DNA from 2 places in the Clostridium gelidum genome. Region 1 is predicted to be linked to the other one. Evidence: predicted binding sites of a transcription regulator. Region 1 holds the regulator's gene; the other holds the start of a gene.
What was found. The regulator Rex, encoded in region 1, represses fermentation and respiration genes when NADH is low (regulators of the CRP and FNR family bind a similar motif). The targets are predictions, from matches to a motif close to ATTGTTAANNNNTTAACAAT.

Region 1 (15,752 bases):
TGTAAGGGCATGCCTTATTACACATTCCGCATTCCTTACATTTATCAAGATCAATATAAGCTCTTCCATCAACATATGTAATCGCTCCAAAATTACATGAACTTTCACACTTATGAGCTATACAATTTCTACACGCATCAGTAACTTGAAATTTCTTTGTTGGACATCTATCACATGCTGTTTTTATAACATATAATATTTGCTTTTCTTCATCTATATCCACTAGTTCTTGTGCATTCTTACCACTTGGCATACAACCGGCCGCAAGTTTTGCTCTTTCTAAAACTACATCTCTTTCGTGTTCAACAGTATCTCTATAATTTGCAATTTCTCCTGTAATCATATCATAAGGAATTTTCTCTATTTCTTCTTTGCTGATTTTATTTTCCTTTGCTAATACTGCAACTCTAGTAAGAACCTCATGTTTTAGTTTTAAAAGTTGATTATCAAATTGAAACATTATGCACACTCTCCCATGAATAATTTTATATTATTTTTTAGCATGAGATAATTATAACATATTATTGTTAAAAATATAACAAGTATTATGTAGTTTAAATTTTCTGAATTTTCCAATTTTTATTTTAATTTGTATCTACTTAGTTTTAATATTTTTCAATCTTTACTCTTCAATTTTTATTTTATTTTCCCGTGCATAATAAAAAAGATATTGTTGTGCAAATCCAGCTACTTCACCGAATTTACTTCTTGCAAAAATTCTGATTTTATTTAAAGATGAATCCTCTGCTCCATAAAAATGAATCATAGCTCGTTTAACCCATACATCTACTGGAAATGCTGAAGTCTTTTCCATAGAAAATAACATTATGCAATCAGCAACCTTAGCTCCAACACCCTTAAATTCTTGTAGCGCATTATGACATTCATCATCATTTAAACTTTTTATATAATCTAAATCGTATTTCATAGATGAATTTTCTTCATCTATATTTGAATTCCCTTTTTCCATTTTAGAACTATATGCATTTTTAATTGTATCAATTAAGTATTTACTTCTAAATGAAGCTCCTGTTTCTTGTATTTCTTCTAGGGTAGCATCTTTTATGTCAGATATACATGGAAAAGTATAATAAGTCTTATCTTTATATTCAATTTTTTTGCCCCATTTAATTGATATTTTGTTTACAGTTTTTTTTATTGATGGAATATTATTTCTTGCAGAAATAATAAAACTTAGTAACATTTCAAATGAGTCTTGATTTAAAACTCTTATGCCATATCCAAACTCAATACTTTGTCTAAGCAAAGTATCTTTTGATAATTCATCTTTTATTTTTGAATAATCTCTATCTAAATCAAAATATTTTAACCAGATTTTTTTCACTTCTTCTTCTGTTGAATTATATATTAAGATATTATTGTCCTGTTCCTTAAGTTCTATTACCTTTCCAAAAGCAATAATAATATAATTACTTTCTGCAATTTCCTCAAATCTAAAGATTTGTCCACACTCAAATATATGTTTCAACTTAAAATTCTTAACTTCTTCTATTATTACATAGTCATCACAAGACTTTACTGTTTTATAATCCATTCTATCCTCAAACCTCCTAAATATGTTTATCATACTTTTCAATTGATAATGTACAATTGAACATTAATCCTGAAATTACTCTGCATTCTTCTAAATATATATATCTATTTATGCTTCTCTTTAAGAATAATATCTTCTAAAATTTCAGCACTAATTTCTATCATTAGTGTACACCTTTTTACATTTATATATTCTTTCTTTAAATCAATGCATTTAATATATCCTAGCTTTTCCTTAAATCTTTCAATAAATTCTCTTGTCATTTCTTTAACTATAGGACTTTTATGTCCACTTACTTCAGTAAACATTATCCCAATTACTCCAATAGATCCAGTTACTACGCCACAAACATCACCAGTTGCCATTCCGCCACCAAAACCAGCCATAACTTTTAGTGTTCGCTCCGATAAATTCAAATTATATTCTTCATTTGCTGCATACATTATACATTCTGCACAATTTAAGTCATATTCTTCATTCCAATATTTTTCAGCTGTTTCTTTTAACATTTATATACCATCCTTGCCTAAAAATTATTCTCCTTTAATATATTATATCATTTAGATTATAATCATCAATGAAAAAGACTCCAGAATTATTATTCTGAAGCCTTTTTCTCTATACTATTAATTCTACTTTACTATTTAGAATAATCGTAGAATCCTTTTCCTGATTTTCTTCCAAGCCATCCAGCTCTAACATATTTTCTTAATATGCTACTAGCTCTGTACTTGCTATCTCCTGTTTCACTAAATAAAACATCCATGATAGCTAAACAAACATCTAATCCTATAAGATCTCCTAATGCTAAAGGTCCCATTGGGTGATTAGCACCGTATTTCATTGCATTATCTATATCTTCAACTGAAGCAATTCCTTCTTGTAATATAAAAGATGCTTCATTAATCATTGGAATAAGAATTCTGTTAACTACGAATCCTGGAGCTTCTTTAACTTCAACAGGTTCCTTTCCTATTTCAACAGATAATGCTTTAACAGCATCAAAAGTTTCATCAGATGTAGCTATACCTTTAATTATTTCAACTAGCTTCATTACTGGAGCTGGATTAAAGAAATGCATTCCTATAACTTTATCTGGTCTCTTTGTTGCTGAAGCAACTTCAGTAATTGATAAAGATGAAGTGTTTGAAGCTAAAATTGTTTCAGCCTTACAAATTCCATCTAATTCAGCAAATATTTCTTTCTTTATTTTCATGTTTTCTATAGCAGCTTCAACTACTAAATCGCAGTCAGCAGCAAGCTTCATGTCAGTTGTTCCTGAAATTCTTGAAAGTATTTCTACTTTAACTTCTTCAGTCATTCTTCCTTTAGCAACTTGCTTTTCTAATCCTTTAGTAATTCCAGCTATTCCTCTATCAACAAATTCATCTTTTATATCTCTTACTATTACTTCGCAACCCTTTTGAGCGAATGCTTGAACAATACCAGCACCCATAGTTCCTGCTCCAAGTACAAAAATCTTTTTCATTAATTATTCCTCCTCAAAATTTTTGATTATAGATATACTTAGTTAAAATAATTTATTTTATACATAATAACTCAAAGCTATTATGTATATTTTGTATCAAACAAAAAAGTATGTTCACCTTATAGTATAAGGCTATTAGATGAACATACTGACATAGTTGAAATAATTTATTTCATCCATAATAAATACCAAGTCAAAGCTACTATATATATCTTGTGTCAAATGAGAAAGCAATATTCATTTCATAGTATAAGGCTATTAGATGGACATACTGACGTAGCATGACATAAAATAGACTAGCAGCATAATGACTTGTTAATCTTTAATATGCTTTAACTAAGAATTAATTCAAATTAATATTTTATATTTTTGAATAATAGCTTTTCTTGTCATATTATTCAGCGTTCTTTATTTCTTTAACTTGAGCTGTTAATTCTGGTACTACCTTAGCGATGTCTCCAACTATTGCATAATCTGCAAGCTTCATTATTGGAGCTGAGTCATCTTTATTAACAGCAATGATTAAATCTGATTCTTGCATACCAGCAACGTGTTGGATAGCTCCCGAAATACCACAAGCTATATAAATTTGAGGTCTAACAGTTTTACCAGTTTGACCAACTTGATATGCTCCATCAATCCATCCATTTTCAACTGCTGCTCTTGATCCAGCTACAGTTCCGTCTAAAGCTTTTGCTAATTCCTTAAGTAGTTCAAAGTTTTCTTTGCTTCCAACTCCTCTACCACCTGATACTATGAAATCTGCTTCAGCTATATCTATAATTTCTTTCTTAGATTTAACAATTTCTAAAACCTTAGTCATTATATCGCTTTCAGCTAATTTAACTTCAACCTTTTCAATTTTGCAGTTTGCTGCGTCAGTAGTAATTTTTGCAAATACTCCTGGTCTTACTGTAGCCATTTGTGGTCTATGATCTGGACAAGCAATTGTAGCCATTAAGTTTCCACCAAATGCTGGTCTTGTAGCTAAAAGAGCTCCGCCTTCAACTTCAACTTCAATTGAAGTACAGTCAGCAGTTAATCCAGTTGATAATCTAGCTGCTACTCTTGGACCTAAATCTCTTCCAATAAAAGTAGCTCCTACGAATAATATTCCTGGCTTTCTTTCGTTAGCTAAATCACAGATAACCTTAGTATAAGCGCCAGTTGTATAGTGCTCTAAATCTTTGTCATCAGCAACTAAAACTTCATCAGCACCGTGCTGCGCTAATGTCTTTGCTAATGCATCTATGTTATTTCCTAGTAATAAAGCAGTTAACTTTACTCCTAATTCATCAGCAATTCTTCTACCTTCTCCAAGTAGTTCTAAAGATACTTTTTGTAACTCGCCTTCTCTTTGTTCAGCAAAGACCCAAACGCCTTTGTAATCTTCTATATTCATATTAAATTACCCTCCTATTATCTTAGATGTAGTGTTTTTCTTTTAATTTTCCTACAACATAATATGCTGCATTTTTAGGTGATTCTCTAACTATTTCTCCGGCACCTTTAACTTCTTTAGTCATTGACTTTTTAACCTTTGTAGGTGAACCTTTAAGTCCTAATTCATTCTTATCTACATCTATATCATCTGCTGACATAACCTTGATTTGATCATCATTCGTTGCGAATATATCAGCTATATTCATGTATCTAGCTTCATTTAATTCTTCGATTGCAGTTAATAGACATGGAGTTTTAACTTCTACCACTTGATATCCATCTTCTAATGCTCTCTTTACTATTAATGTATTACCTTCAACTTTAATGTCTTGAACGTAAGTTACTTGAGGAATGTTTAAATGTTCAGCTATTTCTGGTCCAACTTGCGCTGTGTCTCCATCAATTGCTTGTCTTCCAGCAAGTACTATATCATAATCTAACTTTTTAATAACTCCTGCAAGTGACTTTGAAGTAGCTAACGTATCAGCTCCTCCCATACATCTATCTGTTAATAGGATAGCTTCATCAGCTCCCATACATAATGCTTCTCTAAGTACAGCTTTAGCCATTGGAAGTCCCATTGTTATAACTGTTACCTTAGCACCATTAGTTTCTTTTAATTGTAATGCACCTTCTAAAGCATGTTTGTCCTCTGGATTCATTATTGATGGAACTCCATCTCTTATTAACGTACCAGTTTTAGGATCAATCTTTACTGCTGCAGTATCTGGAACTTGTTTTATACAAACTACTATATTCATTATAAAATTCCTCCTATCTTAAAATGCTTCCTGCGATAACCATCTTTTGAACTTCTGAAGTTCCTTCATAGATTTCTGTTATCTTAGCATCTCTCATCATTCTTTCAACTGGGTATTCTTTAGTGTAACCATATCCACCAAAGATTTGTACTGCCTTAGTTGTAACTTCCATTGCAACATCTGCTGCAAATAATTTAGCACGAGCAGCTTCAAGTGAGTATGGCTCACCAGCTTGTTTCTTGCATGCAGCTTTGTATACTAGATACTTAGCAGCTTCAATCTTAACATCCATTTCAGCAATGTACCATTGTAATCCTTGGAATGCTGAAAGTGGTTTTCCGAATTGTTTTCTTTCTTTCATGTATGCAACTGCTTCCTCGAAAGCTCCTTCTGCAATACCTAAAGCTTGAGCAGCTATACCAATTCTTCCTCCATCAAGAGTCTTCATTGCTATACCAAATCCCTTACTTTCTCTACCAATTAAGTTTTCTTTTGGTACTATACAATCTTCCATAACTAATTCAGTAGTTGAAGATGCTCTAATACCCATCTTGTTTTCATGTTTTCCTACTGAGAATCCTTTGAATGATTTTTCTACGATAAATGCAGAAATACCTTTAGTTCCTTGGCTCTTATCTGTCATAGCAAATATTATGAAAGTTTCAGCAACTCCACCATTTGTTATAAAGATTTTTGAACCATTTAATATATAGTTATCTCCATCTAATACAGCTGTTGTTTGTTGTCCTGCAGCATCTGTACCAGCACCTGGTTCAGTTAAACCGAAAGCACCAAGTTTCTTACCTTTGCAAAGATCAGGTAAATATTGTGCTCTTTGAGCTGGAGTACCATTTTCAAAAATTACTGACGCACATAATGATGTATGAGCTGAAAGTATAACTCCTGTAGTAGCACAAACTTTTGATAATTCTTCTACAGCTATTATGTAAGAAAGAACATCTCCGCCTGCTCCACCAAATTCTTTACCGAATGGGATACCCATTACTCCTAATTTAGCCATCTTTTCAACGTTTTCCATAGGGAATCTTTCTGTTTCATCAATTTCAGCAGCTATTGGTTTAACTTCGTTTACTGCGAATTCTCTGATCATTTGTTGTACTAATTGTTGTTCTCTAGTTAATTCGAAATTCATTAAATTATCCTCCTTGTTAATTAAACCTATTTGATACCAAACTATATATAAATCTCTAATAGATTTTTAACTTAATCTTTAAATATTATTTGTTATTTAAAATTATTTATTTTGGAAATTCTTTTCTGTTCTTCTTTCTAAGAACGCAGTCATTCCTTCTGTTTGATCTTCTGTTGCAAAACATTTACCAAAATCTTCTGCTTCTATTAATATAGCTGCATCGATATCAACTTGCATTCCTCTATCAATAGCATCTTTACAATATGCCACTGCCTTTGGAGCATTAGCTGCAATCTTATTTGCCATTGCTTTTGCTTCATCCATTAAACTTTCTAATGGAACTATTTTATTTACTAAACCTATTCTGTAAGCTTCTTCAGCTTTAATAATGTCACAAGTATATATTAATTCTTTAGCTTTTCCAGGTCCTACAATTCTAGCTAATCTTTGAGTTCCACCAAATCCAGGAGTTATTCCAAGACTTGCTTCTGGTTGACCAAATTTAGCTTTTTCTGAAGCTATTCTTATGTCACATGACATAGCAAGTTCACATCCACCACCAAGAGCAAATCCTGATATAGCTGCAATAACTGGCTTATCCAATTTTTCTAATCTTCTGAAAACATTGTTTCCTAAGATTCCAAATTCTTTACCTTGTTCTTCGTTAAGATCTTTCATTTCTGCAATATCTGCTCCGGCTACAAAAGATTTTTCCCCAGCACCAGTTAATATAACTGCATATACATTGCTGTCTTTTTCTAAATCTTCTAAAACAGTATCCAAATCTTTTAATGTTTCTGAATTTAATGCATTTAGTGCCTTTGGTCTATTGATTGTAACAATAGCTAAATGTCCTTCTTTTTCAAGAATCACATTTTTTAATTCCATGTTAAGGTCCTCCTTCAAACTTGCTTATTTATTTTTTTAATTTTCTTACTATTTCTAATAATTTTTTAATCCATTTGTTAATATTATAACAAATGAATCCAAAAAAATATTTAGGTTATAAAACCCTAATTAAAATTATAATACGTACTTAATTTATTTGCAATAAAATATTATGTTTTATTTAGAAGTTTTTTAGCTATTGCATTCTTTTTGATTATTTTCATTCATGTAGAAAATCAGCAATATATTAGGCATACAAAATGAGAAAACAAGTGAAATATACATTGCATCTCTCACTTGTTATTTTCTTTCTATATGCTTAAATAATAATAATAATAATTAAATTTTTAACTATCACTTTCATTTAATAAATAAATTAAAGTTAGCAAACTTTCACTTAAATGTACATTTTCTACCTTAACAGGCTCAGGAACTACTAAGTCTACAGGTGCAAAATTCCAGATTGCTCTTATACCACCCTTTATTAATCCATCAGCAACATTTTGTGCATTTTTTCTTGGAACACATATTATTCCTATATCAATTTTATGTGAATTTAAAACAGATGCCATTTCATCTATATCCATAATTTCTACATCTCTAATTTTCATTCCTATTAATTTAGGATTTGCATCAAATATAGCTGTTATTTTAAAACCCATATTTTCAAATCTTGAATAATTTGAAACCGCTTGACCTATATTACCTGCTCCAACTAATGCCGCTTCGTATCCCCTACCTAATCCTAATATAGAGCCAATTTGGTTATAAAGTTCTTTCACATTATATCCGTATCCTTGTTGTCCAAAATCCCCAAAACAATTTAGATCTTGTCGAATCTGAGATGCCGTAAACCCTATTTTCTCACCTAATTCTTTTGATGAAATTCTATCTACTTCATGTTTCATAAGTTCCTCAAGATATCTATAATATTTAGGCAATCTTTTTATAACTGCCATAGATATATTTTTATTCTTATCCATATATATTTTCTCCTACCTCAATATTTTAATATTTAGTCTATTTTTTAACAATCTATATTTAATAATCTAAATTACATAGAATCTTCAAAACTTTATTCCATTAATAATTGTTATGCTTTATAATTTTACCACACTTATATATTATTATGTTAGTGTTAATAAAAGTATTTCATGAAAATCAAATTTATTATTCTCTTAAAACAATATAAAAATAGACTATCTTAAAAATAATTAAAAAAATACATCTAAATAATTTTTGATTATTTAGATGTATTTTTTCTTATATGTGGTAATCAATTAAATTGCTTTACTTACTTTACTATCATTTAAAAACACATTATTTAGAACCATATTTAATACACTGTCACAAACATAATATGAAAATGTTAAATCATTATGATAATCTAATATTCCGTCATATTGTTTTTGTAATTGTAATATAAACTCTTTTATATTACTTGGTTCTATATGGGTATATATTATACCTGTTGGCTTAAAATCCTTAGCTATTTTAGCTAATTTATTTTCATATAGCATATGATGTTTTACTGCACTAGTACTTTTGAATTCCCATCTATAATAATGTGGGGCACAAAAAAAATCACATAAAAAGTGACATATTACTCCAAGTTCCTCACTAAACTTTCCAACAGTCATATCATAATAAACATCTTCTAGCGTTAATGAAGATAAATGTGTAATTTTTTCAACTATCATATCTATACTTTCATCAAAATAATGTTTCTTAAATTTATATTTAGGTGTGCAGTCTGGTTTGATGTTCCCCCATACAAATCTTTTATTATTAATTAAATAAATGCTCTTTGAATTAGCATATTTTATAATATTCTCGCCCATAGCTTTGTGAGTATTAATCATCAAAGTCTAATCACATCCTCTATATTTTAATTATTTTAATAAAAAACTCTTTAGCTTTACACGTAGTAATCTTTAATATAATTAAAATTTATTTCATACTCATATAATAATACTCTAACTTAAAATTTACAACACCTTAATGATTAGTTGGGACAAATATTATCTCTAAAAATCCCAATAATTATTCAAATTGTTAACTAATTAAACTTGATTCGGAAAAATAAGTATTTTAATCTAATATATTCACCCATCAAAATAAATATTTACTTGAAACATATCTGTCTACATTCCTTTAACAATCACACCCATATATGCTATGTAAACTCCCCCCTTGATTTTTCTAAATATAAACAATCTTTTAAAATGGATATTTTAAATTTTAAATATTGATACTACATCTAAAAGTTTATCTGCACATTTTTTTGTTTTATTTGTTTGATTTACAACTTCTTCTGTTAAATTAACTACATCATTTGTTGCCTGTGAAACTTCATTTATAGATGCAATAATATCTTGTGTAGAGTGAACCTATTATGATATTTTGCTGCAAACTTGAAATTTAAATTAATAAACAAACTATTCATATATCTTAACATTTTAAAATATAGCGTTTATTATCCTCTAAACTTTGCCAGTAAAAACATACCTAAGTCCTTGTCTAAATTTATTATATGCTTTCTATAAACTTTGAAAATTTTTTCATATATATCTACAATAATCGATGCCGATAATTCTTTACTTTCCAAGATATTTCTTAATTTTTTAAGATCATTTTTAAATACTTCATGCTGATCATGTTGTAAATTGTATTTAGGATACTCATTTTGTTTTTGAATAGCTTCCTCTTCGTTAAAATGCTTAATCACATATTTTTCAAGACAATCTAGTTCTTTAATAAGTTTAATTTTACTTTTTTCTTGTTTAAGATTAAATAATAAGTTATTAATTTGGAGAAATATTTCTTTATTTTGGCTATCAATATTACTAATTCCTGTAGCTAAATTATCATCCCAATTTGAATTCATAAAAAGCAGAATAATTTCTGAAGTAATATATGATTTATTACCATAAAGTTCTATAGATTCATCATTATTTTTATTAAGGGAACTATGTTTTGCTGAATAGATGCTCCAATGCAAATTATTACTTAAAATTTGAGTATTTCGTTTTAAAAGCTCAGACATAAAATTATCCCTCCTATAAATTATATTTAAAATTTAAATCTTTGAACCATTTCATTTAGTCTTTCTGCAAGTAGTGCTTGGCTTTTAGCTGTTAATGCAATCTCTTCTATTCCTTTAGTTGTTTCATTAATATTATTTACAATTTCTTCTGTTCCCTCTGATGATGTTTGTGCTGTAACCGCCATATTTTGAACAGCTTTACTTACCTCATCCATTGTAGCTGCAATTTCTTCTGACATAGCAGCTATCTCTTCTGACATTTTACTTACAAATTCTGCATCTTTATGATTTTCCTTTCCTATCTCCACTATTTCATCAAATTTAGGGGTTACTTTTTTTTGTATAAACAATAATACATCATTACTATTATTAGAAAGATTTTGAAATGCACTTTCTACCTTTATTATTGTATCTTTTATAGATCCTACAGATTCTGTAGATTTTTCTGCAAGTTTCCTAACTTCATCAGCAACAACCGAAAAACCTTTTCCATGTTCTCCAGCTCTTGCAGCTTCAATAGATGCATTAAGTGCTAAAAGATTAGTTTGTTCTGCTATGCTTGCAATAGTATCAGCCATTACCTTAATATTATCTACTATTTTTCCATCATTAATTGCTTTTACTATATTTTGTTCTTTCTCTACAAATAAGCATTCTATTTCATCAAGAGATAATTTAGCTTTATTTTGCATATCATCAGTTCTTTCTTTTGCTAAATGTGCATTATTACTGCCTTCAATGGCTTTCCCAGTTAATATATTAACACTGCTATCAACCTCTTTTATTGAAGCAGATATTTCCTCTGAAACTGCACCAGTGTCGTGAATTCCAGAATTTATATTTTTAATTGAACTGTCAATATTTTGTTCCATTGATGAAAACTCCTCTACTGTCGCAGAAAGTTCTTCGCTACTTGCAGTAAGTTCTTGTGAATTATCCAATATTTTTTTTATTAAAATAGTTAAATCATCTTTCATAAAAGCTATTCCTCTAGCAAGATCTCCTATTTCATCTTTGCGCCTAAGATTTTTTTCTAAAATAGGTTTTCTAAAATCACCTTCTGCTACAGATTTAAAGTGTTCAACTGCACGTATTAATGGTTTTGAAATTTTGTAATCAATATAAATATATATAATTACGGAAAATATTGATAAAACAATTAGGGCAATTATAATAGTATTAGCAATAAAACCACTCTTAAAATTATTTGTTTCAATCTGACTTTTTCCTGTAAATATTATTCCGATTACTTTATCAGTTGCTCCTATAATAGGAGTATATGTTGTAATATATTTCGACCCAATAATATCTGCTTCACCAGAATATTTATTATTTGCAAGTACAATTCCTGCAATCCTAGAATCAAGTTTAGTTCCGACAGCTCTGTTACCATCTTTTATTATAGTTGTTGCAAGCCTTGTATCACCTAAAAAAATAGTAGCATCACAATTGAGTTTTGTCTTTATATAATCAACTATCTCATTAGAATCAAGCCTATATCCAGTTGATATGACGCCAATAATTTTGCCTTTATCATTCTTAACTGGAACCCCTGATCTAGCTGCTAACTTAACTTGAGTTCCTTCTTCTACCTTAGAGTTTGCTTTTCCTTCAAGAGCAACTTTTACATTTTCTTGATTTAGAACACTATCTCCCTTTTTCTCTGGTTCATGGGTTCTTGCAAGTACAGTACCGGCTTCATCAGTTATTGTTATAAATTCTATTCCTGAATCTTCTACTATTGGCTTTAAATCATTTAAAATTTTTTCAGTGTCCTTTGTTTCAACCGCTTTTGTTACTATAGGATTAAGTGACAATTGAGTTGCCATATTCATAGAATCATTTTTTAGTTCCTCAATTTTATCTTTAAGTATTTCATTTGCATTTGTAACGTCTCTGTTAACATTTGTGCTTAGATAGCTATTAAATTCTATTACATTATCAATTATAATAACGCCAACAAGTAGAATTATTATAAAAAAAATAAATCCTAGCAATTTAAATTTCAATGAATGTATTTTCATATTCATCCTCCTCACAAATTACTTATAATATTAATTGAAAATATAAGATATTTATCCTTTTGAGTCTCCTCTTACTCAACTATTTCTTGTAATAAGTCTGATATTTTAAATCACCGCTTCAATTATTTAGTTGCTGTTTGTAAAATTTATGATGAGTTTATCTATTTTACCGGTTAAGACTGTAGATATATAGGAAATGAGCAATCAAAAGCATAGTCTTCTGAATTTTCTGATATTTAGTTTGTTGATTATATTTTACTTGTTTACACTAAATTGTCAATACTTGTAGTATTATGCTTCGACAATTCTAATTATTAAAATTAATGTTGATAATTTTCTAATATTATCTAATAAAGTCATCTTATAGCTAGGGTTTAACTGAAAATTAGATTCAATTTAGATCAAGTTTCACTTGATATTTTATGAGCCGAGGTCGAAAAATGTAAAAAAATTATTTTTGCATATATATGTTTAATTGCACTATACAATAAAAAATTAATAATTAAGAAAAAATAGTTAAAATCCCAAAAAAACACAAAAACTGTTTTTATATACTAAATTTGACAACTAAGGATTTAAAATGTACAATATATACATTATGAAAATGTTTTCTTAAATATAAACTTGGGGGGAATATAAATGATAAAGAAAAATAGAAGTTCTATTATGAAAATGATGATTAGTATATTAATTCCTACGAGTGTAATAGTCTGTATGTTATTGGCCTCTAGTGCAATGTATTTTGCAAGAAATGCGATGATTAATACAGGACGAGAATTATTGACTGAAACGAGTAGACTTGGAGGAGAAGAAGTCTATAATGTTTTAAATGAAAAACTTACTGGTGTTGGAATAATAGCTAGTATTCCACTTATGCACGATGAAAATATATCTTTAGATGAAAAATTTAAAATACTTAAGGAAAATGGCGCAGTTCAAAAAAATAATAATATGGGTATCGTTTATGAAGATGGATTAATTCACTTTCTTGATGGATCAGTAGTTGATATTAAAGATAGAGATTATTTTATTGAAGCTATGAAAGGCAAAGCGTATATATCTAAACCATTTATAAGTAGAATAGATAATAAACTCATAGTAGCTTTATCATCGCCAATAAAAGTTGGAAATAAAACTATAGGAACTATTGTAGCACTTAGAGAAGGTAATGATTTATCCAACATTACAAATGCAATAAAGCTTCTAAAAACTGGAGAAGCATTCTTAATAGATAGTTCAGGTACTTTTATTGCAAGTAAAGACGAAACGAAGATAAATGGGGAATATAATCTTATTAAATCTAGTAAAAATGAAGATGAAAAAAAACTAGGTGAAATCTCTTCAAAGATGATTAAAGGCAGTAATGCTGTTGAAAAATGGGAAAATAGTACTGGTAACTCATATATAGGATATGCTCAAGTAGGCGATTTAGGATGGTCTATTGGACTGATAGCTAAAGAAGAAGAACTACTTAGTGGGTTGAATCTTATGAATATATTACTAATAATAACAGCTAGTATATCTATAATCGTAATTAGTATTACTATTTTTAAAGTTTCATTGAAGATATCTAGACCTGTAAAAGCTGTAGATAATATAATTGGAGAAATGGAACATGGTGATTTCACACATGAGATAGACCAAAAGCATTTAGACGATGCTACAGAAATAGGAACAATGAGCAGAGCTCTCAAGAATATGATGCAGAAGATTAATAGTGTATTGAAAAATGTTAAAGGCAATTCAAAAAAAATAGATGCTCAAGCTACAACACTTGCAGCCATTTCAGAAGAAATGTCAGCATCAACAAACAATATAGTAGCTGCAATAGATCAAGTCGCTCAAGGGACAACTAGTCAAGCTACAGATTTAGTTCAAATATCAACCCAATTAAATGAGTTTAGTAGTGATATTAAGATGGTTAATGATAATATTGTAATTATAAATGATTTATCTAGCGAAATAGGCGTAAGATCTTTAGATAGTAATGGAGAATTGAAATATTTAACAGAAGTTATAGAAAATTTAAATAATAATTTTAAAAGCTTCAGTGTATCTTTATATAAGATGATTAATGATATAAAAAAAGTAAATGAAATGACTGATTTAATAAGTAGCATTTCAGAACAAACTAATCTTTTAGCTCTAAATGCGGCTATTGAAGCGGCAAGAGCTGGTGAGTTTGGAAAAGGTTTTGCAGTAGTTGCTGATGAAATAAGAAAACTTGCAGAAATGAGTAAAGATTCTTCACAAAATATATATAATATATCACAGAATATATTGATTAGCACTAATGAAATTAATGATAAGACATCTTTAATTACTGAAGACATAAATAAACAAAATGAAGTGGTTAATAAAACTATAAAAACATTTAACAATATATCTGAAGGCATAAATATTGTGATACCTAAGATAAGAGATGCAGCAAGCAAATTTGGTACTATAAATATTAAAAAAGAAAATATATTAGCAAGAATAGAAAATATTTCGGCAATATCACAGGAAGTTGCTGCAACATCAGAAGAAATTGCAGCCTCATCACAAGAAATACATTTAGCATCAGATGAAATTGCAGTCTCAGCACAAAACTTATCCATTTCAACAAATGAAATGGATGATCAATTAAAATTCTTTAAATTAAAATAATTAAGTTAATTTATAAATAAGGAGCATGAAATCGTAAATTTTGCTAGGTATTCTCTGTCTACCAGATGCCTATAATTCAAACTTTACCAAATAATGCTCCTTATATTTTTAATTAGACTAAAAATATAATTAAGTAAATTTACTTTAAAATCAGTTTATTTAAAATACCTCCAAGATAGATTTTAGTCATACATATTCCATTCATTTCATATGAATCTAAATAATAATCTTTTTATAAAACTTTATTATAAAACTTTATTATAAATAATTTTTAAACATAGTCTAAATTTTAAATATTGATACTACTTCTAAAAGTTTGTCTACACTTTCTTTAGTTTTATATGTTTGCTCTACTACTTCTTCGCTTAAGTTAACTACTTCATTTGATTTAGTTGCAATTATTGTTGTTCCTGTAGCCCCTTCATTTGTTGCTTGTGCAACTTCATCTATTGATGTAATAATCTCTTCAGTTGAATTAATTAATTTATCTGAAATTTCACCTATAGTACTAACTAGTTCATTGAATACTATAGCATCATTTTTATATTGTTCTCCTGTGTCAACGAGTTTATTATAATCTTCAACTACTTGAGTTCCAATAAAATTAATAACTTCAGTTGAAGTTCCTTTAAGATCATTTACTGCTACAACTACTTCTTTATTTATTTGTTGAATTTCTATAGCTGTTTCTTTTGAGGTCTCAGCAAGTTTTCTTATTTCATCTGCAACTACTGCGAATCCCTT
Region 2 (15,752 bases), 520 kb from region 1:
TATGTTGAAGAGTAATATAAAGGTTCACTTATACCCACAAGGGGCACAATGTAACCGCAAGGGGCACTACGTCCAGGAGCGTGCAGCCGTTATCTCCAACTTTAAGAAGATGGAGTGTTACGGATGCTAGCTATCGGACAAATCTCATAAGGGGGAGGAATTACAGTGATATTTTGTTCTTTATATAGTGGCAGTAGTGGCAATAGCATGTTTATTGCCTCAGATAAAGCTAAGATATTGATTGATGCAGGACTCCCAGGTAAAAAAATTGATATGGCATTGCAAGAAATTAATCAAGAGCCAAAAGATTTGAATGGGATTTTTATAACTCATGAGCATAGTGATCATATTAAGGGAATAGGTGTATTATCTAGAAAATATGATATTCCTATATATGCAAATGCTGATACTTGGTCTGCTATGGAAAATTCAATTGGAAAGATAAAAGAACACAATGTAAAAGTAATTGATAAACGATCAATTACAGAAATACATGATATGAATATTAAAGCTTTCAATATTCCACATGATGCTGTAGCACCAATGGGATATACAGTGAGTGCTGGGAAAAAAAGCATAAGTGTAGCAACAGATTTTGGTACTTTTACTAGGGAGATTTATGATAACATAAAAGATTCAGAAGTCATACTTCTTGAAAGTAACCATGATGTTAATATGCTTAAATTTGGACCATATCCATATTCGTTAAAAAGAAGAATACTTAGCGAGATAGGTCATTTGTCTAATGATGATTGCGGAATTGCTATTGTTGAACTATATAAATGTTCAGCAAATAAGAAGATTATTTTAGGACATTTAAGTAATACAAATAATCAACCTGATTTAGCATATCAAACTGTTTTGAATGTATTAAATGAAAACGGAATTAAGCAAAATCAAGACATAATATTAACTATGGCAAATAGGCATAATCCTAGTAGCTATATAGAAATTTAATTTATTTACGATTATAATATATAAATATTATATATAAGGCATAATGCCTAAAAATGCAGATTTAAGGGAGGACTTAAAAAATGAGTTTATATACACAATGGACTGAAATGGTTGTTGACTATGTTAAAAATAAAGGTGAAGAGGCTTTTTGGGTAGAATATAGTAAATTAGAAAAGGGAATCTACAAGGAGTTATTAGCTAATCATAAAGAAGTTAAAAAGACTACTATTAACGAGTTAGCTAAAGAACATAATTCTACAGTAGAATTTACTATGGGATTTATGGATGGAATTAATGACAGTTTAAAGAATCAATATGATCTTGAAGCTGTTGATGGTGATACAGAATTAGTATTTGATATAAATTTAGAAACTTTATACTTTAATATGTTAGATGCTAAAGCTGAATATTTATATAAATTACCACAATGGGAAGGAATATTCTCAGAAGAAAAGAGAAATGAAATACAAAAACAATTTAGAGAATCTAAAATTGTAAGAAATTTCGATAAAGTAGGAAGAAATGATGTATGTCCATGTGGAAGTGGCAAGAAATATAAAAAGTGTTGTGGAAGAGACAAATAATAATTGAATTTCTTAATTTAATTATTATAAAAGTTAGATTTTACTACATATGAAATAGATACTGGTAAAGTTATAAAAGTCCTATTTTTTAGATGGGGCTTTTTTCTTTTTGCTAATTTTATGAAAAATAACAATTCACAAATGTAAATAAAGTTGGTATAATTAAGTTATTATAGTAATATCTATATTTAATTAAGTTTATACATTAAATATATTTATTAAATTAATTCACATTAAAATTTTGACAATATAATAAATGGCGCTATGGTAGCACTAATAATAGATTTTTTTAAGAAATCTTTATTGGTGCTTTTATTTTTTTATAAAATCAGAATTAAAACTAAGGTAATAATATTTTGAGGAGGGATTAAATATGAGTTTGAAAATTAAATATTTACTTAATAGGAATTTAAGAGAACATTCAGAAAAGGTTTTTGAGGGAATATCTAATGGAAGGAAAAAGGCATTAGATAACTGGTTCAATGATAAATGGGCTCAATTAGATAATATTAAAAATTCACTTGTGGCATTAGAGGATGATAATGAGATAGTATATGATTATTTAGTGGAAAATGTAAATAAATATGAAGACTTTTGCGAAATATTTATTTTAGATGAAAATGGAGTAGTATCAGTTTCTTCATGCAAAAAGCATATAGGATTAAATATGAGTGATTTGCCTAATTTAAAAGCTGGATTAGAAGGTAGATCATTAATGTATGGTCCATATATAGATAAGAGAACGTTAGATACGGATATAAATAATAAGAATTTTGCTGATGATGTTACATTGATGTTTTCTAGCAGATGTAAAAACCACAGTGGCCAAATTAGAATATTGTGCTGTAGAACATTAAATGATGATATGAGTAATGTAATTCAAGATGAGGACACGCATATATATAAAGATTCTGGAGATAACTATTTATTTATGGTAAAGTCAAACAGAGGAATCAAGCAAGGAACAGCAATATCAAGAAGTAGATTTGAAGATAATACTTTTACCTTAGGTGATAATCTTAAGGATGGTATTAAAACTAGAAGCTGGGGAGTCGTACAAATTAAAGAGCACACTGAATTTGAAATAATATTCACTGACCCAGCAACTAATCAATTACATCCAGGTGTAGCAAACACTATTAAAAATGAACAAAATCTAGATTGCTGGCCTGGATATCCAGATTATAGACACATTATGGTTGGTGGTAAGGGAACATTAATAACCCCTCCTAATTGTGATGAAGTTTGGGGTATGATGTGTGAAGGTGATATAGATGAAATATATAATTTTCAAAGCATTAATTTAAAAATGCCAATGGCTATATCAATTATGTCAGCAATATTAATATCAATAAATTTGGTAACAACAAAAATTGCACCGGATATGAGTATCTTCACATCATTAGGAATGTGGTTTATATTGTCAATATTTACTTTGGTGATTTCCAAGAAGATGGTTTCATCACCTCTAAGTAAAACGATAAATATATTACAAGACATTGCTGAAGGGGAAGGGAATTTAACCAAAAGAGTAAAGAAAATATCATCTGATGAAATAGGAGAATTATCAAGATGGTTCAATAAATTTATAAACAATCAAATGAGTATGTTATATAGAGTGAAAAAGTCAGCAAAAACTACAAAGAAATCAGTAAGTATAGTTTCAAAAATAACAAGTGATGTTAAAAAAGGAATGGGAGTAATTGAAAATACAGTTGTAAGTTTACTGGAAAACTCTAAAGAGCAAAATTTAGTATTTCAAGATACAAAAAATAAGTTCTCAGAAATTACAGCATCAATTCAGGAAATGGACAGTCTTATTATAGAAGTTTCAGGAATAATTGAAGGTACTAATGAGAATTCATCAATAGCACAAAATGCATCAAACGAAGTTTTAACAAATATGCAGGAGTTAGAAAGTACAATTAGCAGAACAGTTGAGTCAATTAGTACATTGCAAGGATATTCAAATGAAATAAGTGAGGTTGTTAATGTAATAAGCAATATAAGTAAACAAACTCAACTTTTAGCACTTAATGCATCAATTGAAGCTGCAAGAGCTGGTGAAAGTGGAAGAGGATTCACTGTTGTTGCAGAGGAAATATCCAAACTAGCATTAGAAACTGGAGAGGCAACGAAATCAATAAGTAATGTTATTAAGCAAGTTCAAGAACAAACACAAGCTACCTTTGAATATGCAGGAGAGATAAATACTAAAGTAAGTACATCAACAGGAAGTGTAAAAAGTTCCATGCAATCATTTGAACAAGTCAATGACGATGTGAATATAATTGCTAGTGCTATGCAATCTATTGCAAAAATAACTTCAACACAAAGTGAAAATGTTGGAGATGTAATGAATAATGTAAGCACTATGGCGGATCGTATAGAACAATCTACTGAAAATAACTCAAATAAGAGTGAAGAATCATTAACAATGGTTAAAAAGATACTATCAGAGATAAGACAATTAAAACAAGCTACTGAAGTTCTAGAATATTCGTCAGATAATCTAAATGAAATGGTTGGATCATTTAAATTAAAATAGAATATCCTCCGAAATTAGATATATATTTGTTCCATAGGACTATGAAAATTTCGCTGAAAGCCACTAAATGGCAGGTTGCACCCATTACAGTTTGCTCCAAATGTAAAATTTGGACAAACTATAATGGAACAACCTGCCATTAAGTGGTTTCAACAGCTTATTTTCAATGCCTATTGCACAAAAATATATCCAATTTCTTTGTTTTGATATACATATAAGTATAGTAAGTGTTAAATATAATACTAAGTATAAGCTTCAGATGTGGATATCTATATTTACAATATGTACTTATCCATAGAATGAGGAAGATATGTGGATAAGTTTGAGGTTTTAAATTATGTCTGTGGATTATATTTTTGATTCGAAGAATTATCTTATTATTTGTGCAAATAATAAAAATATATTATAATCTAATTTAGTTTATTTAAAATAGTAATCAAATAAGTTATAGATAAGTTATTTATAATGTACAAAGGGGATGAAATATGTGGATAATATAGATAAGGAAATACATAAAAAAAGATGGATAATATTACTTACGACTGTACTTTTAACATTTATGTCTACGCTTGATGGCAGTATAGTAAATGTTGCATTACCTGTCATGGCACAAAAACTTTCAGTAAGTATGGCATCTATTGAATGGGTAGTTACTAGTTATTTAATAGTTATTGTAGGAACCATTCTTATATTTGGAAGATTAGCTGATATTGTAGGGAAGACTACGGTTTTTAAATTAGGCATTATAATTTTTACAATTGGTTCTCTTACTTGTGGATTATCTAATTCGTTAATAATGTTAGTTTTTTCAAGAGGACTGCAAGCTATAGGTGCAGCTGGTACTATGTCAACAAGTCAAGGAATCATAACTCATGTATTCCCAAGTAATGAACGAGGGAGAGCATTAGGATTGAATGGTACATTTGTAGCTTTAGGAGCTATGATAGGGCCACCTATAGGAGGATTAATTGTATCAATTTTAAATTGGCAGTATATCTTTTTAATAAATGTACCTATAGGCATATTAGCTTTTATTCTTGCAATGAAAACACTACCTAAAAGCAGTAATAATAAAGGTGAGAACTTGGATATAAAAGGAGCAGTTTTATTTGGTGCAACAATGGTATTGTTGTTTGGATCATTAACTTTTGGTAAAGAAATTGGATTTGGTAATAAAATAATTATTATGAGTTTAATTGGTTCACTGATATTGTTTATATTATTTATAAGGGTTGAAAAAGGAATAAATCAGCCATTAATAAATTTGGAAATCTTCAAAAATTCATTATTTTCACTTAGCATATTTTGTTCATTTATTTCATTTGTAGCAATAAGTTGCTCAAATATAATACTGCCATTTTATTTGCAATATGTAATGAAATTAACTCCATCATTTACAGGACTATTAATGATGGTATCACCAATAATATTATCAGTTGCTGCACCGATTAGTGGATATATGTCAGATAGAGTAGGTTCAGAAGTGTTAACGTTCATAGGACTTATAGGAACTAGTTTAGGATTATTTTTAATATCCACTTTAAATCAGTATTCATATTTAGGTTTTCTGATTGTATTTATAGCTATAATGACTATAGGAAATGGAATGTTCCAATCACCTAATAATTCATTAGTTATGTCTACAGTAGATAAAGATAAGCTGGGAATTGCGGGAAGTATAAATGCTTTAGTAAGAAACTTAGGGATGGTTTTTGGAATATCATTATCTACAACACTTTTATATAGTCTTATGAGCAAAAAAATGGGATATCATGTTACAGGATATATAGAGGGACGAGATGATGTTTTTGTATATGGAATGCACTATGTTTATATTGCAGCAGGGATTATATGCGCCATTGGAGCAATACTTACGGCATATAGGTTATATGGAATTAAGGCACAATCAAAAAGAAGAGCAAAGTAAATACTTTTAAGTAGGAGAATAATAATGAATATTACTATAATTACAGTTGGAAAATTAAAAGAAAAATATTTAAAAGATGCAATAGATGAGTATTCTAAAAGATTAAGTAGATATTGCAAGTTAGACATAATAGAGCTGCCAGATGAAAAGACACCAGATAATGCTTCAGAAAAAGAAGAAGAAGCAATTAAAGAAAAAGAAGGTCAAGCAATATTAAATAAAATTAAAGATACTATGTTTGTAATAGCAATGGATTTAAGTGGTAAACAATTAACTTCACAAGAGTTTTCAGATTATGTACATAACTTAGGGGTAACAGGAAATTCTAATATAGTATTTATAATAGGCGGGAGTTTAGGAATTTCAAAAAGTGTTTTAGCTAGAGCAAATTATAAATTATGCTTCTCAAAAATGACATTTCCTCATCAACTTTTTAGAGTTATGCTGCTAGAGCAGATATATAGAGGGTTTAGGATAATGAAGGGTGAACCGTATCATAAGTAAATGAGAACTTCACTAAATATTATGCAATGTGTAATATTAATAGAATCTAAAAGATAAGATTAGGGTATTACATGATTGAAAGTGTTATGCTATACTATCAAAGTAAATGCGTTGTACCGATGGTCAGATCACTTGTCGTCGGTATAGGGTGTTTTTTTTGTTTAAATAAAACCAAGGAGGATATTATGGAAGAATGTATGCCTAGAAATGGAAAAGAAGGGCTGATTTACGGGGGTGTTATATGTGCATTGACTTGCATTTGCATGGCAACTATGAGTATTAGTATTCACATGGGTGGAGTGTCAAGAGAAGCTATAGTCACATCGTTAAAAGCATTTCCATTAGTTTTTATAATTGCAATGATACTTGAGCTGTTTATTGTGGGGAAGATAGCTGGTAAACTAGTGAATGTTTTTAGTTCACCGACAGATAGTTTTAATGCTCATATTCTGTTTAAAACATTTTTTACCGTTATTGGTATGTCAGTTATTATGACAATTGTGGGGGGGAGTTTTATCAAGTGGGTTCAGTATGGAAGTCATTAAAGAGTTGCCAATTTCCTGGCCACGCAATTTTTGTGTAGTTATATTTTTAGAATTGCTTATTGTACAACCTGTTGCAAGAAATGTGATGAGAATAATGCATGAAACCCAAGAAAAATGCAAACCGGCAATGAAGCTGATTTAGACTGTATGTTAAGTGAATAAAAACAAAAGGGTTTTGAACAATAAACAATCTTCTTTTATGGCGCAATAGTTAAAAGTATAATGATAAGGAGTAACTAAGAGGTACTTCTTATTTTAAATAAAAGAATTTGTTATATAAGTAAGAAAAGTGTTATCACTTGCCACGGATACGGTGAACTATATCTCAAATAAAGGATGAGAAGTAAAGTAAAAGAAAATATTAAAGTGTTTAAGATATATTAAAATCTTCTCTCACCAATTCAATAAATAACGAAATTGCAGGGCTAATCCACTTATTTTTGTGATAAGCATAGATTGCTGTGATTTTAGCATCTAGACTCGCTACCTGTAGTTCTTTTAACTTTCCATTATTAAGCTCTTCTTCTACTGTAAAACGAGGCAAAAACGAAATTCCTAGATTACTTGCAACACATTTTTTTATTGCTTCAATGCTTCCAAGTTCGATTGTGTTATTTAGTAATATATTTTTATCAAAAAAGTAACTTTCAAGTATTTTTCGATAAACGGATTCTACTTCATTAATGATAAGGCTTGTATTTATTTTTTGGTTTGGCTCCACAAAGTCTAATTTTTTTTGTTCAAATTGTGGTGAACATACTAAAGCTACATTAAAATCAGAAAGCTTAACAGCACATAAACTATCATTTTGACTTCTTACATCATACATTAAACCAAGGTCCACTGAACCACTTGCTAACATATTTTTTATGGCATAACAATTTAGTGAAATCATAGAAAGATTTACATTAGGAGCTTTTTCTTTAAATAAGCTTAAAACATTCTGTAATTTATAAGACATCAATGATTCTGCAACAGCAATTTTTAACTCTCCTGTAATCTTATCGCCAACTTTACCAATACTCTCAATTTTTTTCACTGTATTAAGTAATTCATTTGCATAAGGTATCATTTCTTTTCCTAGTGAAGTTAATACCATATTACGACCAATCTTTTCGAATAATTTTATTGAGAGTTCCTGCTCTAACTGCTGAATCTGTGAGGTAATAGTAGATTGTGTATACCCCAATCTTGCAGCAGCATTTGAAAAGTTACCTTCTTCAATAATACTTTTAAAGGTTTTAAAATGTCTAATATCCATTAATCTCACCTCAATCTCTATATTAATTATAATGATATATTGATAAAATCGAATTGTCAATTCGAATATATCAATTTTACAAATATATAATTCTCTGATAATATGAATTTATAGAGAAGCTACAAAATTAATTAAGTAAGCTATTGTAAATAGCTCTATATTAATAAAAATGAATAAATTTGTATATCTTAGCTCGTTAAAAAAATAACAATGTTACTTTTAATTAATAGGAGGAATAAAAAATGAGAGATGTAGTAATAGTAAGCGCAGTAAGAACTGCAATAGGAGCATATGGTAAAACTTTAAAAGATATACCAGCAGTTGAATTAGGTGCAATAGTAATAAAAGAGGCTGTTAGAAGGGCAAATATAAACCCTAATGAAATTAATGAAGTTATTTTTGGAAATGTACTCCAAGCAGGTTTAGGTCAAAATCCAGCACGACAAGCTGCTGTGAAAGCAGGATTGCCTGTAGAGATATCTGCATTTACAATTAATAAAGTTTGTGGCTCAGGACTTAGATCTATAAGTTTAGCAGCTCAAATTATAAAAGCTGGTGATGCGGATGCTATTGTAGTAGGTGGCATGGAAAATATGTCTAGCGCACCATTTTTACTAGATAATGCAAGATGGGGACAAAGAATGGGACATGGTGAACTAGTTGATGAAATGATAAAAGATGGTTTATGGGATGCTTTTAATGACTATCATATGGGAGTAACAGCAGAAAATGTGGCAGAAAAATGGAATATAACAAGAGACGAACAAGATGAATTCTCGCTACTATCACAACAAAAAGCAGAAATAGCAATTAAGAACGGAGAATTTAAAGATGAAATAGTTCCTGTAGTAATTAAAACAAAAAAAGGTGAAATAATATTTGACCAAGATGAATTCCCTAGGTTTGGTAATAATATAGAAGCATTAAAAAAGCTTAAGCCCATTTTTAAAGAAAATGGTACAGTGACAGCGGGAAATGCATCTGGACTAAACGATGGAGCAGCAGCTTTAGTAATAATGAGTGCAGATAAAGCTAAAGCTTTAGGAATAAAACCACTTGCTAAAATTACTTCTTATGGATCAGCTGGATTAGACCCAGCGATAATGGGATATGGTGCATTTTATGCAACAAAAGCGGCTTTAGATAAAATCAATTTAAAAGCAGAAGATTTAGACTTAATCGAAGCAAATGAAGCATATGCATCTCAAAGTATAGCAATAACTAAAGATTTAAATTTAGATATGAGTAAAGTTAATGTTAATGGTGGCGCTATAGCACTTGGACATCCTATAGGTGCATCTGGTGCACGTATTTTGGTAACGTTGCTACATGCTATGGAAAAAAGGGATGCGAAGAAAGGACTTGCGACGTTGTGCATTGGTGGAGGTCAAGGGACTGCCTTAATAGTTGAAAGAGAATAATTATAATCATCAATTTAGAAAGATGGGTGGAAAAATGGCTTTATTAGCAGAGCAAATAAAAAGTGTAGCGCTGGAAATGGGTTATGAAAAGTGTGGAATTATTAAGATCTCTCAGCTTGATGGATATGAGGAAAAACTCAATGAAAGAATTGATCGAATTCCAGAAGCCAAAGGTTTTTATCAAAGTATGTATCGTTTTACACATTTGCAAGATACTTATCCTTGGGCAAAATCAATTGTCATATGCGTAAGAAGATATGGGAAATATCATATTCCAGAACATTTGAATGGTATGATTGGGAAAAGTTATTTAGTTGACGTAAGAAAAGATGAGAATTCTAAAGAATTGCAAGATAGTTTGAAATTAGAGAAATATATGCAAGGATTGGGGATTAGAGCAGAAAATGAGAGGGGGTTTAGTCTTGCACCAGTACGATTTGCAGCTATGAAAGCTGGACTTGGAGTGATTCGAAAGAATAATTTCTTTTATACTGAAAATGGCTCATGGGTACATTTAGAATCATGGCTTATTGATAAAGAACTTGAGTCTATAGAGGTACCTAAAATAAAAGCTTGTCCTGAAAATTGTGGATTATGCATAAAAGCTTGCCCTTCAGCTTCTTTATCAGAACCATATACTATGAATCCTATAGCATGTGTATCTTGTGTAACTACATTTATGGGAAGAGATATGATTAACGAAAAATACAGAGAACAAATAGGAAATTGGGTTTATGGATGTGACGTCTGTCAAGATGTTTGCCCTATGAATAAAAACCGTTGGGAGGAAATAGAAGAGTTCCCTAATTTGCAAGAATTAAGTGAGCATATATCCTTAGAAAAAATTCTAAAAATGGATTATTCCTTTTTAGAAGAAGTGATGCAGCCTAAGTTTTGGTATATAGATAAATCAAGTGTTTGGAAATGGAAAGTTAATGCTATTAATGTAATGGTAAATAACTATAAGGAGCAATATAGAGAACATATAATGTATTCATGTAACGATAGTAATTCAAAGGTACGAGAAATGGCGGAGTGGGCAATTAAAAAATTGAACCTTCAATAATAATTTAAAAAAGTAGATTGTTTTTCATTTTAAAGCATTGTATGATTATTTCAGACATCGGGGTACTAAAAAATAGGAGAATAATCAATAGTGATAGATAAAGAATACTATAAAATGATTTTTAAAAGAAAATCATTCAGAAAATTTAACGATACCCTTAAGCTCTCTAATGATGAATTACGTGATATTGATGAAAAAGTTAAAGAGTTAATATCACTTGTGGACAATATAGACGTTAAATACCGTATTGTACGAAGAGAAGAAACTACCTGTAAACGAGGGGAGTATTGTCTACTTATTTACAGTGAAGAAAAAGAGAAATTTTTATTAAATATTGGATATATGTTTGAACAATTGGATTTATATTTAGCGAATAAAGATATTGGAGTATGCTGGTACGGAATGGGTAAAACACAAGAGTTAGAATATGAAAACTTGAAATTTGTAATTATGATGGCTTTGGGTAAAGGGCAGCCTAGCGAGTTTAGAAGAGATTATACAAAATGCAAGAGAAAAGAAACGCAGGAGATCTGGAATGGTGTCTCAGGATTAGAAACAATAGCTGAAGTTGTAAAATATGCGCCAAGTGCATGCAATACACAGTCATGGAGAGTTGTTTGTAAAAAGAATAAATTAAAAATATATAGGACAACAAATGTTAAATCTATTATGCCTAAAGACAAAGTACCATTTTATAACTCAATTGATATAGGGATTTTTCTGTATTTTTTAGAATTAGCTCTGTTGTATAACCATATTTCTTTTCAGAGATTTCTTTGCAAGGAACAGGATGAAGCTGAGTTAATACCTATTGCCATATACAATTTACTTTAACGGAAAATATCAATTTAAACCTAATGAAATGAAAATTCTTTAATATATAAGTTTCAATAATGATTTTAGAATTTGCTTGTAAAATGCGGATTAAGAGATATGTGAAAACTTTATTGCAACATATATAATAAAAAAATAGAGGTTTATCTTTCGTGAAGAATTGATATAAGATAAATAAGAAAAGCTTAGCGCGTCAACACTAAGCAATCCTTAGAACAAAGGTAGATAGCCAAAATCTTATATTTTGTGCTAGTCACTTTTACAAAGTGCTTATTTTGTTTTAAGGCTATTGGATGAATTTAATAAGATTAATTAAGAAAAGGTGCTAATTTTTGCGGGATGAGCACTTTTTTATTTGCTTTTAACTTCTATATCAAGACCAGCGAATTTAATCTTAATTTTTAATTGATGCATAAAAGGATTATGCTAATTTGATATATTAAAAAGTATTGTAAGTGTAATTATATATAAATTTAAAAATCTGAAAAAAACTTCCCTACACTTTTGTTTATAGGAATCTCTGAAAATATAATATGAGTAGAAGTTGTAGAATCTAATGATGAAATAGAATCAACAAACGTTTCAATTTCAGAGATGGATTTAACACATAATTTTACTAATATACAAGAATGACCTGCTATTCTATAGCAGAAAATTACACGAGGATGATTATAAATAAATTCCTTGAATTTTTCAAATTTACTATTTTTAATATCAATTTGAATCATGCATTGTATGGCAAAACCTAAAGCCGCTTCATTTATCTTTATAGTGTAGCCTTCGATTACTCCATTATCTTCAAATTTTCTTATTCTTTCTGTAACTGATGGGGGAGAGAGGTTTACTCTTTTAGATAATTCTCTAATAGATAAACGACTGTCTGATTGAAGTTCCATTAGAATTTTAATATCTGTATTATCCATTTTCATATGATATAAATTACCTTTCTATTTGTTCTATTTAAAATATATATACTGTTAAATAGTATTATGTGAAAAGGAAAAATGGCTTTGTATCTATTATAATATAAGGAGGTTGAATTCTCAAATCTTAACTATTTTTTATTTAATAGATATATGGAAGGATAATTAGAATGAAAGATATTAAAAGTCACATGATTTTAAACAATGGAGTAAAAATGCCTTGGATTGGATTTGGAACTTATAGGGCTGAAAATGGAACTGAGCTTATTGAAGCAGTAAAAGAAGCACTAAGAATTGGGTATCGTCATATAGACACAGCGTCTTTTTATGGTAATGAAGAGGAGGTTGGCATTGCAATAAAGGAAAGTGGATTACCTAGAGACGAAATATTTTTAGTAAATAAAATTTGGATATCGGATCATGGATATGAGAAAACGCTACAAGCTTTTAAAACTTCTATTAAAAAACTTGGAACAGATTATCTAGATTTATATTTAATTCATTGGCCACAATCCTTAAATAAAGAAACTTGGAAGGCTCTAGAAAAGCTCTATAAAGAAGGATATATAAGAGCTATAGGAGTGAGTAATTTTACAAGTAAACATCTAAAAGATTTATTAGAAGATATTGAAATTATACCAGCAGTAAATCAGGTAGAATTTCATCCTAAGCTTGTTCAAAATGAATTAATGGAATTTTGTAAGAAATATAATATTCAGTTAGAAGCTTGGTCACCTTTAATGAGGGGATTAATTTTTCAACTTCCACTTTTTCAGCAACTTTCACAAAAATATGAAAGAACAATCTCTCAAATTGTACTAAGATGGGACTTGCAGATGGGAGTTGTTACTATTCCTAAATCAACAACATTAACAAGGATAAAAGAAAATGCAGATATATTCAATTTTGAAATAAGTAAAGAAGATATGGAAAAGATTAAGAAATTAAATAATGGCTTTAGAATAGGAATGAATCCTAATGAAGTTTATGCACATCCAGAGATAATCAAAGGATAATATAAGACGCATAGTAATGTATCTAAGTAACCGATGAGAACCAAGTCCAGATGGAGGAAGTAAGCATGACAAAGCTTGGACAAATGTTGATTGAAGAAGGAATTGAAAAACAAGCAACAGATACAGCCATAAAAGCAATAGAAATGGGAATGAGTAATGAAGTAATAAGCGAGTTAACAGGACTTACAGATAGAGAAATAAATATACTTAGAAGAGCTAAGCGTAATTAACAAGCAATAGTAATAATGAGAAATAGATTCAATAATTAATAATAGATTATCTTCCGGGCTTAAATTATCTCATATAAAAATCAATTATTAAAGAAAGAGTAACATACATACGGGGATATGAATGTTACTCTTTATATTTATGGGGTAAATATTTATGAAAAAAAATTTATCAAGCTTACAAATTTATTATAGTCTGATATTATGTCAGAACCGTGGCAAATTTAAATTATAATATCGCATTATCCAAGAGATTCAATAGTCCAATCTTCACAATTCCACACATCTGTTACGATATCTTTATAAAATTCTGGCTCATGACATACTAGGAGTATGCTACCATCATATAGTTTTAAAGCTCGCTTAAGTTCATTTTTCGCATGCACATCTAGATGATTAGTTGGTTCATCTAAAACTAATATATTAGAGGGTTTATTAATAAGTTTACATAATCTAACTTTAGCTTGTTCTCCTCCGCTTAATATATTAATAGGACTTTCTATATGTTGTCTTGTTAAGCCACATTTCGCTAACTGACTTCGTACTTCACTTTTACTTGAATTTGGAAATTTACTCCAAACATCATCTAAAACAGTATTAGTATTATCTTCTATAATTTCTTGTTCAAAGTAGCCTATTTCTTGATAATCACCTAACTTTATTTCTCCATCTATAGGCTTCAATAATCCAAGTAAGCTTTTTAGTAGTGTTGATTTTCCGAGTCCATTAGCACCAAGTATTGCAATTTTTTGTTCTCTTTGCATTTTTAAATTTAGAGATTTACTTAGAGGCTCGTTGTATCCAATAACTAAATTTTTAGATTGAAAGATTATACTATCTGAAGATCTTGCCTTCTTAAAGTCAAAGTGTGGTTTTATGTTTTCACTTTTAATCTCTATTCTTTCAATTTTATCTAGTTTTTTCTCTCGTGATTTAGCTTGTTTTGAAGTTGAAGCTCTTGCTTTATTTTTTCTTATAAAATCTTCAAGTTTTGAGATTTCATTTTGTTGCTGTCTGTATTCAATGCTTAACTGTTCCTTTTTTATAGCGTAAAGTTTAAGAAAACGATCATAATTTCCAACATACCTTGATAATGTTTTATGTTCAAGATGATAAATAATATTTGTCACACTATTTACAAAGTCATTATCATGAGAGATTAATATAAATGAATTTTCATAGTTCATTAAATATGTTTTTAACCACTCTATATGCTCTTCATCCAGATGGTTAGTAGGTTCATCTAATAACAAAATGTCTGGGGATTCTAAAAGAAGTTTGGCAAGGAGAACTTTAGTTCTTTGTCCACCACTTAAAGCTGAAGCATCTGTATCTAAAAACTCCCTAATTCCAAGACCTGCTGCAGTTGATTGTATTTTTGAATTAATACTATAAAAATCATTTTTATCTAAGGTATCTTGCATATTAGCAATTTTATTTAAAGTTTTATTTACTTCTTCCTCATTCATAGTGCCAAGTATGTTATATAAATCATTAATTTCTTTTTCTATATCAAATAAATTTGAAAATGCTTCTTCTAAAATAGTCTCTACAGTATGTCCCTTTTTAAGATCAACGTGTTGATCCATATACCCCGCGCTAACTTTATTACTCCATTCAATGTTACCGCTATCTGGCAATATTTGATTTGTAATAATTTTCATAAAGGTTGATTTACCTTCACCGTTAGCACCAACAAGAGCAATATGCTCTCCTTTTAATAATCTAAAAGATACATTGTTAAATAATATTCTGTCACCAAATGAATGGCTCATGTTTTCAATTGTTAAAATACTCATTATTTGTTTACTTATCTCCTTCAAAATCAATATATTATTTGCAAATAGACATATCATTTTATACTATAAACACTCAAGTTCATAAATATTTCTGTATTATATGTGACCATATAATAAAATGACGGAATTTTTGCAATACA

Region 2: psyc5s11_RS27365 (acetyl-CoA C-acetyltransferase) is a predicted target of Rex. The motif match lies at 8,519-8,538, and genes of this name have one in related genera.

Annotation. Positions count from the first base shown of each region.
Region 1 is NZ_AP024849.1:437,059-452,810, reverse strand. Features, by position in the region: gene psyc5s11_RS02065 (4Fe-4S dicluster domain-containing protein) at 1-460, opposite strand, end outside; gene psyc5s11_RS02060 (DNA-3-methyladenine glycosylase family protein) at 623-1,555, opposite strand; gene psyc5s11_RS02055 (C-GCAxxG-C-C family (seleno)protein) at 1,660-2,064, opposite strand; gene psyc5s11_RS02050 (3-hydroxybutyryl-CoA dehydrogenase) at 2,196-3,044, opposite strand; gene psyc5s11_RS02045 (electron transfer flavoprotein subunit alpha/FixB family protein) at 3,439-4,446, opposite strand; gene psyc5s11_RS02040 (electron transfer flavoprotein subunit beta/FixA family protein) at 4,469-5,248, opposite strand; gene psyc5s11_RS02035 (acyl-CoA dehydrogenase) at 5,262-6,401, opposite strand; gene psyc5s11_RS02030 (short-chain-enoyl-CoA hydratase) at 6,504-7,289, opposite strand; gene psyc5s11_RS02025 (redox-sensing transcriptional repressor Rex) at 7,637-8,272, opposite strand; gene psyc5s11_RS02020 (zinc dependent phospholipase C family protein) at 8,570-9,151, opposite strand; gene psyc5s11_RS02015 (bacteriohemerythrin) at 9,766-10,335, opposite strand; gene psyc5s11_RS02010 (methyl-accepting chemotaxis protein) at 10,362-12,359, opposite strand; gene psyc5s11_RS02005 (methyl-accepting chemotaxis protein) at 12,999-15,008, shown strand; gene psyc5s11_RS02000 (methyl-accepting chemotaxis protein) at 15,291-15,752, opposite strand, start outside.
Region 2 is NZ_AP024849.1:5,963,128-5,978,879, reverse strand. Features, by position in the region: gene psyc5s11_RS27405 (UDP-N-acetylglucosamine 1-carboxyvinyltransferase) at 1-15, shown strand, start outside; gene psyc5s11_RS27400 (MBL fold metallo-hydrolase) at 166-957, shown strand; gene psyc5s11_RS27395 (SEC-C metal-binding domain-containing protein) at 1,038-1,541, shown strand; gene psyc5s11_RS27390 (methyl-accepting chemotaxis protein) at 1,915-4,089, shown strand; gene psyc5s11_RS27385 (MFS transporter) at 4,568-6,016, shown strand; gene rlmH (23S rRNA (pseudouridine(1915)-N(3))-methyltransferase RlmH) at 6,041-6,520, shown strand; gene psyc5s11_RS27375 (hypothetical protein) at 6,706-7,065, shown strand; gene psyc5s11_RS27370 (LysR family transcriptional regulator) at 7,436-8,326, opposite strand; gene psyc5s11_RS27365 (acetyl-CoA C-acetyltransferase) at 8,569-9,747, shown strand; gene psyc5s11_RS27360 (epoxyqueuosine reductase) at 9,782-10,813, shown strand; gene psyc5s11_RS27355 (nitroreductase family protein) at 10,904-11,647, shown strand; gene psyc5s11_RS27350 (Lrp/AsnC family transcriptional regulator) at 12,121-12,576, opposite strand; gene psyc5s11_RS27345 (aldo/keto reductase) at 12,741-13,586, shown strand; gene psyc5s11_RS27340 (hypothetical protein) at 13,652-13,816, shown strand; gene abc-f (ribosomal protection-like ABC-F family protein) at 14,056-15,612, opposite strand.